Linked DNA regions of Amycolatopsis sp. NBC_01480. The protein of the gene in region 2 interacts with the protein of the main gene of each other region in a pairwise test. Links are inferred from orthologs where the notes say so. Each region holds a gene or a part of one and is shown on either strand. Other genes may lie near its edges.

Region 1 (7,126 bases), 2.0 Mb from region 2 along the record:
GGTGACGGCGCCGGGCTGGCGGATCGAGCCGCCGGTGTCGGTGCCGATGGCCAGCGCGGCCTCGAACGCGGCGATCGACGCGGACGAGCCGCCGCCGGAGCCGCCCGGGATGCGCGCGTGGTCCCACGGGTTGTGCGTCGGGCCGAAGGCCGAGTTCTCCGTGGACGAGCCCATCGCGAACTCGTCCATGTTCGTCTTGCCGAGGATGACGACGCCGGCTTCGCGCAGCCTGCGCGTGACCGTCGCGTCGTACGGCGGCAGCCAGCCTTCGAGCGTGCGCGAGCCGACAGTGGTGGGGATGCCCTTCGTGGTGAGGACGTCCTTCAGCGCCAGCGGCACGCCCGCCAGCGGCGACGCGGGCTGCTCGCCGGCGGCCAGCTGCTCGTCGACGTTCTTGGCCGCGCCCAGCGCGCCCTCGGTGTCGACGTGCAGGAACGCGTGGACGTGCTCGTCCACCTCGGCGATCCGGTCCAGGTGCGCCTGGGCGACCTCGACGGCGGACACCTCGCGCGCGTGGATCTTCGCCGCCAGCTCGGCGGCGGTCAGCTTGACGAGTTCGCTCACTGCTCTTCTCCCAGAATCCGCGGCACCCGGAACCGGCCCTCCTCGGCGGCCGGCGCGCCGGCCAGCGCCTGCTGCTGCGTGAGGCAGGGCTGGACCACGTCGTCACGGAAGACGTTGGTCAGCGGCACGGCGTGCGAAGTCGGCGGGACATCCTGCGCGGCGACCTCGCTCACCTTCGCCACCGAGTCCAGGATCTGGTCGAGCTGGCCCGCGAAGACGTCCAGCTCGTCGTCGGTCACGGCCAGCCTGGCCAGCTTGGCGAGGTGCGCGACCTCGTCTCGGGAAATGTTGGGCACGCGGGTGACTCCCGGGTTGTGCTGTGCGGGTGCGGTCGGAAGCTGCAAGTCTATGGTGACGGCGTCGGCGAGCTCGACCGGGTTATCGCCGGGCGGGCCCGGGGCGAGGGCGCCCCGCTGGTGTCCCGCTCGCCGGACAGCGGTCCACATCCACTGCCCGGTCTGTCACAATCGGCGGCCGGCACGCGCGTTCCACGGCAAGGCTGGAACGCCTGAGGCGAGAGGGGCGCGTGGTGTCGTTCCTGCTCCGGGTCCAGCTTCCGGACTCACCAGGCACCCTCGGCGCCGTCGCGACCGCGCTCGGCACGGTCGGCGCCGACATCCTCAGCGTCGACGTCGTGGAGCGCGGCGGCGGCGTCGCCATCGACGACCTCGTGGTGGAGCTGCCGTCCGGGCGTCTGCCGGACGCGCTCATCACGGCGGCCGAGAGCATCGAAGGCGTCGAGGTGGACGCCGTGCGCCCGTACGCGGGAGTCCTCGACACGCATCGCGAGCTCGAACTGGTCGAGGAGATCGCCGCCCAGCCCAAGTCCGGCCTCGACCTGCTGGCCGAGGGCGTGCCGAAGATCATCCGCGCGGGCTGGGCCGTGGTCGTCGAGCACGCCGAGTCGGGCACCCGCCGTCTAGCCTCGTCGAGCGCCGCGCCGGAGAACCCGTTCACCGACCTGCCGTGGCTGCCGCTGGAACGCGCCACCGTGCTGGACGGCGAAGAGGACTGGATCCCGGAGACCTGGAAGGAACTCGGCACCGAACTGGCGGCCACGCCGCTCGGCAAGCCCGGCAAGGCCCTGCTCGTAGCCCGCCCGGGTGGCCCGAACTTCCGCGCCGCTGAGGTCGCCCGCCTGGCCCACTTCGCCGGCATCGTCGCCGTCGTCCTGGACGGCTGACAGGCTCCCCCGCCCGACGACAACCGGCCCGTCGCCACCAAACGGCAACAGCGGCCAGCCGTTCGCCGCCATGTGGCGAACGCTGATCAGCCGTCGCCTCTGGACGACGAGCGCCAGCCAACCGTCGCCGATGGAGGGCGAACCCAGGTCGTCGGCATCGCCATCAGCTGACGAACGCGGGATTCGGCTATCTGCCGGAACACCGACACCACGCAGGAAACGGCGCTGTCGCCAATGAACGGCAACCGGTCCGCACGAGACGAAAACCCGCTAGAGGTCGTAGCCGTACGCGATCAGGGTGACGTCCGGGAACGGCTGCCAGTCCCGTTCCGGGAGCCGGTGGAAGCCGATGCGCTCGTACAGCCGGTGCGCGGTCCGCATGCTGTCGAGGCTGCACAGCACGACCCGGCCCGCACCCAGCTCACGCCCGCGCCCCAGCACCGCACGCGTCAGGGCCTCGCCGATTCCGCGGCCCTGCGCCGCGCTCGCGACCGCCAGCATGCGGAACTCCAGCTCACCCGGCCGCGAGATCTCCGCGTACTTCGTGCCCGGGCGCACCACCGCGACGGAGCCGAGCGGTTGCCCGGAAACGTCCACCGCGGCCAGCAATTCGGTGTGCTCCGCGCGACGGGAGACGTCGCGCAGCTCGTCCTCGTAACCGACGTCCGCCACGAGCAGGCCACCGAACCGGTAGGCCTGGACGGTCAGCTCCCCCAGCGCGGCGAACTCGTCACCGCGCGGCGGCCGGATCTCGTAATCAGCCATCGTCCTGCCCCGTCCCCTCAGACTGTGTCTCCACCAGATCCGGACTCCGGCCCCCGGCCCAGCGCCCTACTCCGAGCCCGAATCAGCGCCCGGCTCGGCACCGGAATCAGCCCCGGCCTCGTCGTCGTCACCAGTCGGCAACGCCATCTCGGCCGCCGCCTCCGGCCCGCGTTCCAGCAGCGCGCGGAACCCGTCCTCGTCGAGCACCGGCACCTTCAGCTGCACGGCCTTCTCGTACTTCGACCCCGGCGCTTCGCCTGCCACGACGAACGCCGTCTTCTTCGACACCGAGCCCGCCGCCTTGCCGCCGCGGGCCATGATGGCCTCCTTGGCCTCGTCGCGGGAGAACCCGTCGAGCGAGCCGGTCACCACGATGGAAAGCCCTTCGAGGTGCCGCGGGATCGAGTCGTCGCGCGCCTCCTCCATCCGCACGCCGGCGTTTCGCCATTTCTCGACGATCTCCCGGTGCCAGCCGACCTCGAACCACTCCTGCACGGCGTGGGCGATGGTCGGGCCGACGCCGTCGACGTCCGCGAGCTCCTCCTCCGACGCCTCCTCGACGCGCTGGATCGAGCCGAACTCGCGCGCCAGCGCCTGCGCCGCCGTAGGCCCGACGTGGCGGATCGACAGCGCGACGATCACCTTCCACAGAGGACGGTCCTTCGCCGCGTCGAGGTTCGACAGCAGCTTGTGCGCGTTCGCCGACAGCTCGCCCGCCTTGGTGCGGAACAGCTCCACCTCGGCGAGCGACTCCTCGCTCAGGTCGAAGACGTCGCCCTCGTCGGCGACCACACGCGCGTCCAGCAGCGCGACGGCCGCCTCGTAACCGAGCACCTCGATGTCGAACGCCCCGCGCCCGGCCAGGTGGAACAGCCGTTCCCTCAGCTGCGCCGGGCAGAAGCGGGTGTTCGGGCAGCGGATGTCCTTGTCACCCTCCTTCTGGTACGCCAGCTCGGTGCCGCACTCCGGGCAGTCCGTGGGCATGACGAACTCGCGTTCGTTGCCCGTGCGCGCGTCGACGACCGGGCCGAGCACCTCGGGGATCACGTCGCCCGCCTTGCGGATCACGATGCGGTCGCCGATCAGGACGCCCTTGCGCTTGACCTCTTCCTGGTTGTGCAGCGTGGCCCGGGCGACGGTGGAGCCCGCGACCTTCACCGGCTCCGTGACGGCGAACGGCGTCACACGCCCGGTGCGGCCGACGCCCACCTGGATGTCCAGCAGCGTGGTGATGGCCTCTTCCGGCGGGTACTTGTACGCGATCGCCCACCGAGGCGCGCGCGACGTGGTGCCCAGCCGGCGCTGCAGCGAGACCTGGTCGACCTTGATCACCACGCCGTCGATCTCGTGCTCCGCGTCGTGCCGGTGCTCGCCCCAGTAGGCGATGTGGTCGGTGAGCTCCTTGCCCGTGTGCAGCACGCGCGTGTGCGGGGAAACCGGCAGCCCCCACGCCACCAGCGCGTCGTACGCGTGCGACTGCGTGACCGGCTCGAAGCCCTCGCGCTTGCCGAGGCCGTGGCAGATCAGCCGCAGCCGCCGGGACCTAGTGACCTTGGGGTCCTTTTGCCGCAAAGAGCCCGCGGCCGTGTTGCGCGGGTTTGCGTACGGCGGTTTGCCCGCCTCGACCATCTTGGCGTTGAGCTCCAGGAAATCCTCGACACGGAAGTAGACTTCGCCGCGCACCTCGACCAGCGCCGGCACCGGGAACTCGTCGGAGCCGGCCAACGTGTCCGGGACCTGCTCGAGGGTGCGGATGTTCAGCGTGACGTCCTCGCCCGTGCGGCCGTCGCCGCGGGTGAGACCACGGGTGAGCTTGCCGTTCTCGTACAGCAGGTTGATCGCCAGGCCGTCGATCTTCAGCTCCGCCAGGTACTCGGTGGCGCCGATCTCCTTCTCCACCCGCTCGACCCAGGTGAGGAACTCGTCGGTGTCGAAGACGTTGTCCAGGCTGAGCATGCGCTCGAGGTGATCGTGCGCGGTGAACTCGGTGGAGAACGTGCCACCGACGTTCTGCGTCGGCGAGTCCGGCGTGACCAGCGCCGGGTGCTCGTCCTCGATGGCCTGCAGCTCGCCCAGGAGCGCGTCGAACTGGCCGTCGGAGATCAGCGGCGCGTCCCGCACGTAGTACTGGAACTGGTGCCCGCGGATCTCCTCGGCGAGGGCGGCGTGGCGCTCACGCACGTCGGCGGGGACGTCGGTGACGTCCTCGGCCGCCTCGGCGGGGGCGGCCAGCTGGTTCTGGGGAAGGTCGCTGCTCACGGGTGGTAACCCTAGTCGGAGGTACCGACACTTTCGCCCGGTCGCTCGTCCAGGGCGTAGACCAGCTCGCGGAGCGCCAAGAGGCTGATCGCGCCCTCGGGCTCGGCCGAGGAGGTCTCGACGCGGCGGAGGCGTTCGGCGGCCAGCCGCTCACCCAGCGTGGCGTCCAGCGGGAGGAAGGTCATCGTGGTGCGGGCCGCCTCGTCGAGTTCGGCCAGCAGCGGGTGATAGACGGCGACATCGACGACCTCGGCGTCCACCTGAGCCACCACACGCACGTCGGCGAGGCTGATCCGGTGCTCGCCGAGGTTCACCGTCACCTCGCTCGGGTCCGGCACCGGCGGGACGGAATCGTGGTACTCCCAGATGGCGTCGTCCGGCGGCGCGGCGGCCTTCCACGCGTCGGTGTACGGGCGCAGCTCCGGGTCCTCCTGGCTGCTGATGACGAGCGCGTAGATCGCCCGGCGGCCACGCTCCAGCGCGAAGTGCAGCCGCGGGTGCAGCGCCTCGACCAGCACGCACAGGTCGTGCTCGAAGCGCTGCGGTTCACGGTCGCCCAACGCCGCGCTGAGCAGCGGGAGCATCTCGAACCAGGCCTGCCAGAACTTCGCCGCCGCGGCTTCGGCGTCGGCGGGCACGGGCCGGTCGGGCCACGGCGTGCGCGGGTCGGGCAGGTCGGAGCCGCTGCTGTGACGGCGGCGGAACAGGCGCATGATCGGCAAATCCCCGTTTCGGTCGGTCCCCGACACGCTACAAGTTCGGCGCCTCCGCCGTCCGCGGGTTGGCAGACTCGGCGTCATGGACGCATTCGGCACCACCGGCTGGCAATGGCTGAACCCGCCCGCGGACTACGACGCCTCGGACGGCCTGGTCGTCCGCACGGCGCCGGACACGGACTTCTGGCGCACCACCCACTACGGCTTCGTCCGCGACACGGGCCACGCGCTCGGCCGCACGGTTTCCGGGGATTTCGCGGCCACAGCGACGTTCTCCGGCGATTACACGCATCTCTACGACCAGGCGGGCCTACTGCTGCGCATCGACGAGGCGACGTGGCTCAAGACGGGCATCGAGTACGTCGACGGCGAGCAGCTCCTGAGCGTCGTGGTGACGCGGGAGGTCTCGGATTGGTCGGTCGTCTCGCTGCCGGCGTCACCCGCATCGGTGACGATCGCCGTCGAGCGGACCGGGGACACGGCGACGGTGAAGTACGGCCTCGATGGCGCACCGGCGACGCGGATGGCCCGGCTGGCGTACTTTCCGCCGAACGCGCCCGTGTTCACCGGCGTGATGGCGGCGTCGCCGCAAGGACCGGGCTTCAGCGCGCGCTTCGACTCCTGCGTCATCACTCCCGGCTGACGCTCACCAAGTCTCGGGCGGTTCCAGGAACGCGTTGCCGACGCCGCGGACCAGGGACAGCGCGGTGCGCATCCAATCCGGCGTCGCGCTCGCCATCCCGCACGCGGGCGTCGGGACGGCGCGCTCAGCCAGGATTTCCCGGTTGAAGCCGAGGCGGTCGACGAGCTTGAACGCGGGCGCGGCGATGTCGCGCAAGGTCAGGGGCGCGCCGGGGTCCGTCGCCGGCACGAGGCCGAGGAACAGGGTGGTACCGCTGTCCCACGCCTCGCCGATCTCATCCAGGAAGGCGGCCGGCGAGCCGCTGAGCAACGAGAAGTCGAACGCGATCGCGCCCGCGCCGGCCGCGCGGAACAGCGAGATCGGCGGCCGGGGCGCGCAGCAGTGCACGACCACGGGCTGGTCGGTGACGCGGTGGATGCCGTCGATCACCGTCGACAGCAGGTTCCGCACGTCCGGCGCGGGCACAGCCGGGACGTTGCCATAGCCAGACGGCGTCGACAGCCCACCGGCAAGCACCGCAGGCAGCGACGGCTCGTCGAGCTGCACGACGACGGGCGCCCCGGTCCGCGCCGTCAGCTCCCGGACATGCTGGGCCAGACCGTCCAACAGCGACGACGTGAAGTCCCGCAGCGCTCCGCGGTCGGTGAGAACACGGTGCCCGCGTGCCAGTTCGATGCCGGCCCCGAGGGTCCACGGGCCGGCGATCTGCGTCTTGATCACCGGCGGCGTGACACCGGCCTTCTCCTTGGCCTCCTGGATCGCGTCGAGATCCCACTGCAGCAGGTCGAGTCCGCGCCGGTGCTCGTGCCCGGGATGCGCGGCGACGCGATAGCCACTGGGCACCACCTCGACGGCGAGGTCGACGAGCAGGGCGGCAGTGCGGCCGAGGATGTCCGCGCCCACCCCGCGCGCCGGAAGCTCGGGCACGTGCGGAAAGTCGGGCAGCTCGCCGAACACGACCGCGGCCGCTTCGGCCGGGTCAGTCCCAGGCATCGA
Region 2 (7,640 bases):
GGGCTCCGCTCTTGTGGTGCGTCACTGTCCTCGAGACCAGTGGCGTTGCCCCGACCGGAAGCGCACCGGAGAGGGCATCGGGTCGCCGGCGCCGATCACGTAGCCCCCCGAGTGATCGGCGTCGGCGGCGCCCCGTCACCCGCGGGGCCGCCCCGGGTTTCCCCTACCCAGGACGGCGGCTTACCGCCTGTTCTGGCAGGTCAGAGCTTCCTACCGTCGAGGCATGACGATCTCCGACTGGAAGCGCTCGATCTACGCGCTGCTGGCGTTGCCCGCATTCGCCGCCGGCCCTCGGGCCCGGCGGCAGCTCGCCGCGCGGCTGGTGGGCACCACCGTGCGCGAAGGTCCCCCTCGCCGCCTCGCCTCGGCCGGTCTGGCCCTGCTGGCGTGGCCGTTCGCGGTGCTGATCTGGTTCCTGGTGTGGCGGATCGCGACTTACGGGCTGTTCTGGGACGAGGCCACGGCCGGCGCTTCGTGGGGCGGGCCGTCGCTGACCGGGGCGTGGATCGTGCACTTCTTCTGCGCGCTGGGCATGGTTGTCCCCGCGATGTGGCTGCTCCGGCCGCTGACCGCGGCGCAAGCCGGACTGCTCTCCGGCCGCGTTGGTACCGAAATGGGTGTCCCGAGCACCTAGAATGTCCGGATGAGCAGCCCCACGCGAAGGGGCCGCGCGCGAGCGGCTACCGAGCAGGACATCCGCCGCACCGCCCGTAAACTCCTGGTGGACGACGGTCCGGATGCGGTCACCCTGCGCGCGATCGCCCGCGAGCTGGGCATCACCGCGCCGGCTCTCTACCGCTACTACGAGTCCCGCGACGACCTGGTGGAGAACCTCCGCCTCGACGTCTGCGCCGATCTGGCGGCCGAGCTGGCCGTGGACATCGCCGAGCTGCCCGACGACGGCATGCTCCAGCTGTTCGCCATCTGCAAGGGCTTCCGGCGCTGGGCGCTGACGCACACCAAGGAGTTCACGCTGGTGTTCGCCTCGCCCACGGGCGGGGTCGGCACCACCGCGGGCAGCGCGCTGCACCGCCTCGACGAGCCGTTCGGCCGGATCTTCCTCGCCGCCGCCGGCCAGGTGCTGGCGATCCACGACCTGGTGATGCCGCCGAACGACGTGGTCCCGCCCGAGCTCCGCGACGACCTCACCGCGTTCCAGGGGGAGCTGCTCGCGGTGCTGGCGGAGTCCGGGCGGGCCATCGCGCCGGAGAAGCTGGACCTGGGCCTGACCTACCTGATGATCCAGTTCTGGGCCCGGCTCTACGGGCACGTCACGCTTGAGGTGTTCGGCAACTACCCGATCCCCGTGTCCAAGCCGGACGTGCTGTTCGAGGCCATGCTGGCCGACCTCGCCCGCGACGTCGGCCTCGACGCGCGTTAGGCCGCGTGCCCGCCGTCGACCGAAAGGATCGCGCCGGTGACGTACGCGCTGGCCGGGTCCGCGAGGTACGAAACGGCCGCGGCGACCTCCTCGGCTGAGCCATAACGGCCGACTGCGGTGGAGAACGCCTGATCAGCCGCGTACGGACCGTCGGCCGGGTTCATGTCGGTGTCGATCGGCCCGGGGTGCACGAGGTTGACCGTGACGCCGCGGGGCGACAGCTCGCGCGCGAGCGCCTTGGTCAGCCCGACCAGCGCCGACTTGCTCACCGCGTACAGGACCATCCCCGGCCCGAGCACGCGATCGGTGACGCAGCTGCCGATCGTGATCACTCGCCCGCCCTCACCGAGACGAGCGGCAGCGGCCTTCGACGCGGCGAACACCCCACGAACGTTCACCGCCAGCACCCGGTCGACGTCGTCCTGCGCGGTTTCCTCAAGGGGCGCGACGAAGCCCACCCCGGCGTTGTTGACCAGCACGTCCAGCCGCCCGAACTCGGCGACGGTGGCCGCCACCGCCGCCTCCACGGCCGCCGCGTCGGCGTTGTCCGCCTGCACGGCGAGCGCCCTCCGGCCCCGGCTCTTGATCCGGTCGACCACGTCGGCCGCGAGCCGCTCGTTGCTGGCGTACGTGAGCACCACATCGGCCCCGTCCTCAGCGAGCCGCACCGCCGTGGCCGCCCCGATGCCCCGGCTGCCGCCCGTCACCAGAGCCACCTTGCCGTCGAGGATCATCTGCCATTCTCCTTCGCTGAAGCCGTTTTCCTGATGGCTCCATCGAATCGGGCCGGGCTTGGTGACGCTGGCGCCTTTCCGTCTTGGCGTTGGCCGGAGACGACGAAGGCCGCCCCGGAACTTCCCGGGGCGGCCTTCGCCAGAAATCGGGTTACAGCACGATGTTCACCAGACGACCGGGCACGACGATCACCTTGCGCGGCGTCTTGTCGCCGACCAGGGCGGCGACTTTTTCGTCGGCCAGGGCGGCGGATTGGACGGCCTCGTTGGTGGCGTCGGCGGGGACGGTGATGCGGGAGCGGACCTTGCCGTTGACCTGGATCGGGTATTCGACCGAGTCTTCGACCAGGTACTTCTCGTCCACCACCGGGAACGGGCCGTGCACCAAGGAATCGACGTGGCCCAGGCGGTGCCACAGCTCCTCGGCGATGTGCGGGGCCATAGGGGCCAGCAGCAGCACCAGCGGCTCCGCCATCTCGATCGGGGTCGCCGCCGAGCCGTACACCTTGGTCAGGTGGTTGTTCAGCTCGATCAGCTTGGCGCCCGCGGTGTTGAAGCGCAGCTCCGCGTAGTCCTCGCGGACGCCGGCGATGGTGCGGTGCAACAGTTTCCGGTCGGCCTCCGACGGTTCGTCCGCGGTGACCCGCAGCTCGCCGGTCTGCTCGTCGACGACCAGGCGCCACAGCCGCTGCAGGAACCGCTGCGCGCCGACCACGTCCTTGGTCGCCCAGGGGCGGGACATGTCCATCGGGCCCATGGACATCTCGTACAGCCGGAAGGTGTCCGCGCCGTAGTTGTCCGAGATCTCGTCGGGCGTCACGGCGTTCTTCAGGCTCTTGCCCATTTTCCCGTATTCCTGCTTGACCTCTTCGTCGCCCAGGAAGAACTTGCCGTCGCGCTCCACGACCTCTTCGGCCGGCACGTACACACCGCGCGCGTCGGTGTAGGCGTACGCCTCGATGTAGCCCTGGTTGTACAGGCGGCGGTACGGCTCCTTCGACGAGACGTGGCCCAGGTCGTACAGCACCTTGTGCCAGAAGCGGGAGTACAGCAGGTGCAGCACCGCGTGCTCGACGCCGCCGATGTACAGATCGACGCCGCCCGGGTCGTCGACGCCGTGCTCGGCCGGGCGCGGGCCCATCCAGTAGGCCTCGTTCTCCGGCGCGCAGAACACGTCCTTGCTGTCCGGGTCGACGTAGCGCAGCTGGTACCAGCACGAGCCCGCCCACTGCGGCATCACGTTGGTGTCGCGGCGGTACTTCTTCGGGCCGTCGCCCAGGTCCAGCGTGACCTCGACCCAGTCGGTGGCGCGCGACAGCGGCGGCGACGGCTCGGAGTCGGCGTCGTCCGGGTCGAAGGTCTTCGGCGCGTAGTCGTCGACCTCCGGCAGCACCACGGGCAGCTGGTCCTCGGGCAGCGCGATCGGCAGGCCGGACTCGTCGTAGACGATCGGGAACGGCTCGCCCCAGTAGCGCTGGCGGGCGAACAGCCAGTCGCGCAGCTTGTACTGCACGGTGCCCTCGCCGTGGCCGTGCTCCTCCAGCCAGGCGATGATCGTCTTCTTGGCGTCGGCCACGCCCATGCCGTCCAGGCTGACCGAGTCGTTCGCCGAGTTGATCGCGGGGCCGTCGCCGGTGAAGGCCTCGCCCTCGAAGCCGGGGCCGGGGTCGACGGTGCGGACGATCTCCAGCTCGAACTTCTTCGCGAAGTCGTAGTCGCGCTGGTCCTGCGCGGGCACGGCCATGATCGCGCCGGTGCCGTAGCCCATCAGCACGTAGTCGCCGATGAAAACCGGGATTTCCTTGCCGTTGACCGGGTTCACCGCGTACGTGCCGGTGAACACGCCCGTCTTTTCCTTGTTCTCCTGACGGTCCAGGTCGGACTTGCGGGCGGTCGCGGCGCGGTATTCGGCGATCGCCGCCGCGGGGGTTTCGGCGCCGCCGGTCCAGCTCTCCGGGTGCTCGCCCGGCCACTCGGCGGCGGTCAGCTTCGGCACCAGCGGGTGCTCGGGCGCGATCACCATGTAGGTGGCGCCGAACAGCGTGTCCGGCCGCGTGGTGAAGACCTCGATCTTCTCCTCACCGGCAGCGAACGCGACGCGGGCGCCCTGCGAGCGGCCGACCCAGTTGCGCTGCATGGACTTGACCTTGTCCGGCCAGTCCAGCAGGTCCAGGTCGTCGACCAGGCGGTCGGCGTACGCGGTGATCCGCATCATCCACTGGCGCAGGCTCTTGCGGAACACCGGGAAGTTGCCGCGGTCGCTGCGGCCGTCCGCGGTCACCTCCTCGTTCGCGACGACGGTGCCCAGGCCGGGCGCCCAGTTCACCGGGGCCTCGGAGATGTAGACCAGCCGGTGCTCGTCGATCGCCTTGCGCCGCTCGACGTCGCTCAGTTCGGCCCACGGGCGGCCGTCCGGCGTCGGGCGCTCGCCGGCCGCGAACGCCTTCTCCAGCTCCTCGATCGGCCGCGCCTTGTGGGCCTCGGTGTCGTAGTAGGAGTTGAAGATCTGCAGGAAGATCCACTGGGTCCACTTGTAGTAGTCCGGGTCGATCGTCTCGATCGACCGGCGCTCGTCGTGGCCCAGCCCCAGCCGCTTCAGCTGGCGGCGCATCGTGACGATGTTCGCCTCGGTGGTGGTGCGCGGGTGCGTGCCGGTCTGCACCGCGTACTGCTCCGCGGGCAGGCCGAACGCGTCGTAGCCCAGCGTGTGCAGGACGTTGCGCCCGATCATCCGGTGGTAGCGCGCGTAGACGTCGGTGCCGATGTAGCCCAGCGGGTGCCCGACGTGCAGGCCCGAGCCGGACGGGTACGGGAACATGTCCTGCACGAACAGCTTGTCCGACGGCACCGGCTCGCCCTCGACCGCGAGCGGGCCGGTGGGGTTGGGCGCGTGGTAGGTGCCGTGGTCGGACCAGTAGTCCTGCCAGCGCTGCTCGATCTGCCCGGCCAGCTCCGCGGTGTAGCGGTGCGGCGGGGCCGCCTCAGCGCCAGGCGGCGTCGGTGTTTCCGCCGCGCCGGACGCCGGGACCGGAGCTTCCGTGGACCCTGTCATCGCCGTTTTCCTCCGTGTCGAGCCACTCCAGAAACAACTCGACCCCCCATGCCCGAAGGCGTGAGGGGTCGCCGCGCCGGCCGTGACCATGGTGGCCTGGTCAGCGCGGCAGGCTAAGGAGCAGCCGAGCCGTGTTCATACCGCTATCTTAACGTCCTGGTCAAAGCCGTTCTGACGGGACCGCCAAAGCGATCACCTGCGTCACCTGCGTGGCGGCGAAGTTGTTGTCGCTGACCAGCACCAGGCTCCGCTCGCCGCCGGGCAGCGCCGGGCCCCAGGTCATGCCCTCCACGTTGTCCACAGTGGACAACGGGTAGCCGGCCAGGTCGAGCAGCAGCTTCTTCTTCACCGGCCGGACGTCCTTGGACGAGGCCAGCGACTTGACGTTCAGGATGTTCGTCGCGCCCCGGGTGTCGATCTCGTAGATCCGGATCTTGTTGCCGACGCCGGTGACGAAGGATCGCTCCATCATCAGGTACTTCGTCGGGTCGGCCTGGTTCACCGCGAGCATCGAGGAGACGTCGGTGGTGGCGAACGCGGTGGGCGGCACCGGGCCGGCGAACAGCTTCTCCTGCGGGTACGCGTACTGCGCGAGCACCGGGCCGGCGCGGCCCTGCAGCGTGATCCGCGAAAGCGAGCCGGACGTGGTGGTCGCCTCCGGCCCGTCCTGCAGCAGCGGGCCCTCGACCTCGCTGGCGACGAGCGTGCCGAACGCGGCGTACGTGAGGCCCTCGAGCACCAGGTTCTGCCGCGGCCCGGCGCCCGGGGTCATCTTCTCGTTCGCGGGGATCGGCAGGTCGCGGACGTACGACCCGTCCCGGCGCGCCTGGCGGATCGACGGGTCGATCAGCGTCGGCGGGGTGGTCGCGGTGCGCTCGCCCTCCTGCGACCAGGTGTAGTCGCCGGTCCACGGGTCGACGCGCAGCTCTTCGGGGTCGATCGTCTGCTCGTTCTGCGGCGCCGCCGGGTCGTTCTGCGCGAGCGGCGGATACGGCGTGCCGTCCGGGCGCAGCAGCGGGCGGGTGCCGGTGAAGGTGACGGGCCCGAGGTGGTGGGCGTCGACGTCGAACTTCGCCGTGTAGAACCGCGCCGGGTCGATGGCCGAGCGGTCGTCGCAGATCAGGGCGTAGCCGCCGGTCCTCGGGTCGTAGTCGATCGAGGACAGGCCGCCGACCGTGGTGCCCTGGAAGGACAGCGCGTTCGGCACGATCTGCTCGCCGATCAGCCGGATCGGCCGGGCGTGACTCTCCGTGGCGCCGGCCGGTGGGGCGGCGGCCAGCAGGGAGAGCGGGAGTAGCCCGGTCAGAGCAAGGCCGAGTACCCGGTGTCGCGTAGGTGAAGACATGGGCTGTAGCACAGCGGACGAGGGTATCCGGCAGGTTGCCAGGACGTCACGCTTATCCTCGTGGGGTGTTCGCTATCGCGCTCGTCCCGATCGTGCTGGGTGTTGTCGTCGGCTGGGGTGGCTTCCTCGGCTTCCGCGAGCGGCTGACCCGGGAAAGCGGTACCGGGGTCCGCACCGCGGCCTCGCTGCGCAGTGAAGCCGCGTTCAAGCTGGCCAACCGCATCGCGGGCCTCCCGACGCTCGCCGGTGGCGCGGTGGCGGTGGTCGCCGGGCTCGCGGCGCTGGCCATGCCGACCACGGCCGGGCTGATCGCCGCCGCGTTCGTCGGCGTGCTGGGCCTGCTCGCGATGGTCGTCGGCGGCGGGGTGCTCGGCGCCCGCGCCGCGCTGACCGTGCCGGCCCCGGCGCCGGCCGCGCCCGCCGGATGCAGCGGCTGTGCCTGCGGCGCGGGCGGCTGCGGCGTGTTCCAGAAGGCCGACGGCAGCTAGTTCCGCTGCAGGTCGCCCGGGTGGGTGGCCAGCAACGCGATCGGCACGCCCTGGCGGCGCAGCACCTGGCCCCACAGGTCACGGCTCGGCGAGGCCAGGATGTCGCTCGGCAGCGCGGGCACGATCACCCAGTCCTCGCGCTCGATCTCGCCCGCGAGCTGCCCCGAGTCCCAGCCGGCGTAACCGGCGAAGACCCGCACCCCGCGCACCTTCGGCACCAGCACCTCGGGATCGGTGTCGAGGTCGACCAGCGCCACCGGGCCGCGCACGGCGATCACGCCGGGCACGCTCGCCGCCGTCTCGCCCGTGCGCAGCGCCGCCAGGCACAGCGCGGTCTTCTTCTCCACCGGCCCGCCGACGAACACCGACTGCGGCTCCGCGACGTGCCCGCCCCAGGTGGGCAGGACGTCGTGCACGGGCACGTCGCTCGGGCGGTTCAGCACCACCCCGAGCGTGCCTTCGTCGCGGTGGTCGATGACGAACACCACGGTCCGCTTGAAGTTCGGGTCGAACATCGTGGGGGCGGCGACCAGGAGCGTTCCCGGTTCAACCTCGGCGTCCGCTGGCACGCCCGTAATGATCCCACCTCCGGCTCGAAGAAAACCCGGCGGCCGGGGAACACCAGTCCCATCCGCCCCGT

The links. The genes of interacting proteins can lie anywhere in the genome.
Region 1: the proteins of leuS (region 2) and ligA interact in binary tests that used the Escherichia coli proteins (3 or more experiments, as listed by UniProt). The link is inferred for Amycolatopsis sp. NBC_01480 from one-to-one orthologs.

What each region holds. Positions count from the first base shown.
Region 1 is NZ_CP109442.1:5,191,799-5,198,924, reverse strand. Bases 2,176-5,145 are described here. They hold ligA (NAD-dependent DNA ligase LigA), read right to left. Parts: upstream 4,772-5,145; coding sequence 2,579-4,771; downstream 2,176-2,578. Other genes in these bases: OG371_RS24900 (hypothetical protein), read right to left, coding at 4,783-5,145; OG371_RS24910 (GNAT family N-acetyltransferase), read right to left, coding at 2,176-2,512. Also shown: Asp-tRNA(Asn)/Glu-tRNA(Gln) amidotransferase subunit GatA, read right to left, coding at 1-564; Asp-tRNA(Asn)/Glu-tRNA(Gln) amidotransferase subunit GatC, read right to left, coding at 561-860; OG371_RS24915 (amino acid-binding protein), read left to right, coding at 1,094-1,747; more of OG371_RS24910, read right to left, coding at 2,018-2,175; more of OG371_RS24900, read right to left, coding at 5,146-5,484; OG371_RS24895 (DUF1349 domain-containing protein), read left to right, coding at 5,570-6,130; OG371_RS24890 (methionine synthase), read right to left, coding at 6,134-7,126. UniProt on the Escherichia coli protein: DNA ligase that catalyzes the formation of phosphodiester linkages between 5'-phosphoryl and 3'-hydroxyl groups in double-stranded DNA using NAD as a coenzyme and as the energy source for the reaction.
Region 2 is NZ_CP109442.1:3,219,179-3,226,818, forward strand. The notes cover bases 2,067-5,550. They hold leuS (leucine--tRNA ligase), read right to left. Parts: upstream 5,168-5,550; coding sequence 2,267-5,167; downstream 2,067-2,266. Other genes in these bases: OG371_RS15270 (SDR family oxidoreductase), read right to left, coding at 2,067-2,115; OG371_RS15280 (esterase-like activity of phytase family protein), read right to left, coding at 5,328-5,550. Also shown: OG371_RS15260 (hypothetical protein), read left to right, coding at 224-634; OG371_RS15265 (TetR/AcrR family transcriptional regulator), read left to right, coding at 644-1,381; more of OG371_RS15270, read right to left, coding at 1,378-2,066; more of OG371_RS15280, read right to left, coding at 5,551-6,512; OG371_RS15285 (SdpI family protein), read left to right, coding at 6,578-7,000; OG371_RS15290 (YqgE/AlgH family protein), read right to left, coding at 6,997-7,578.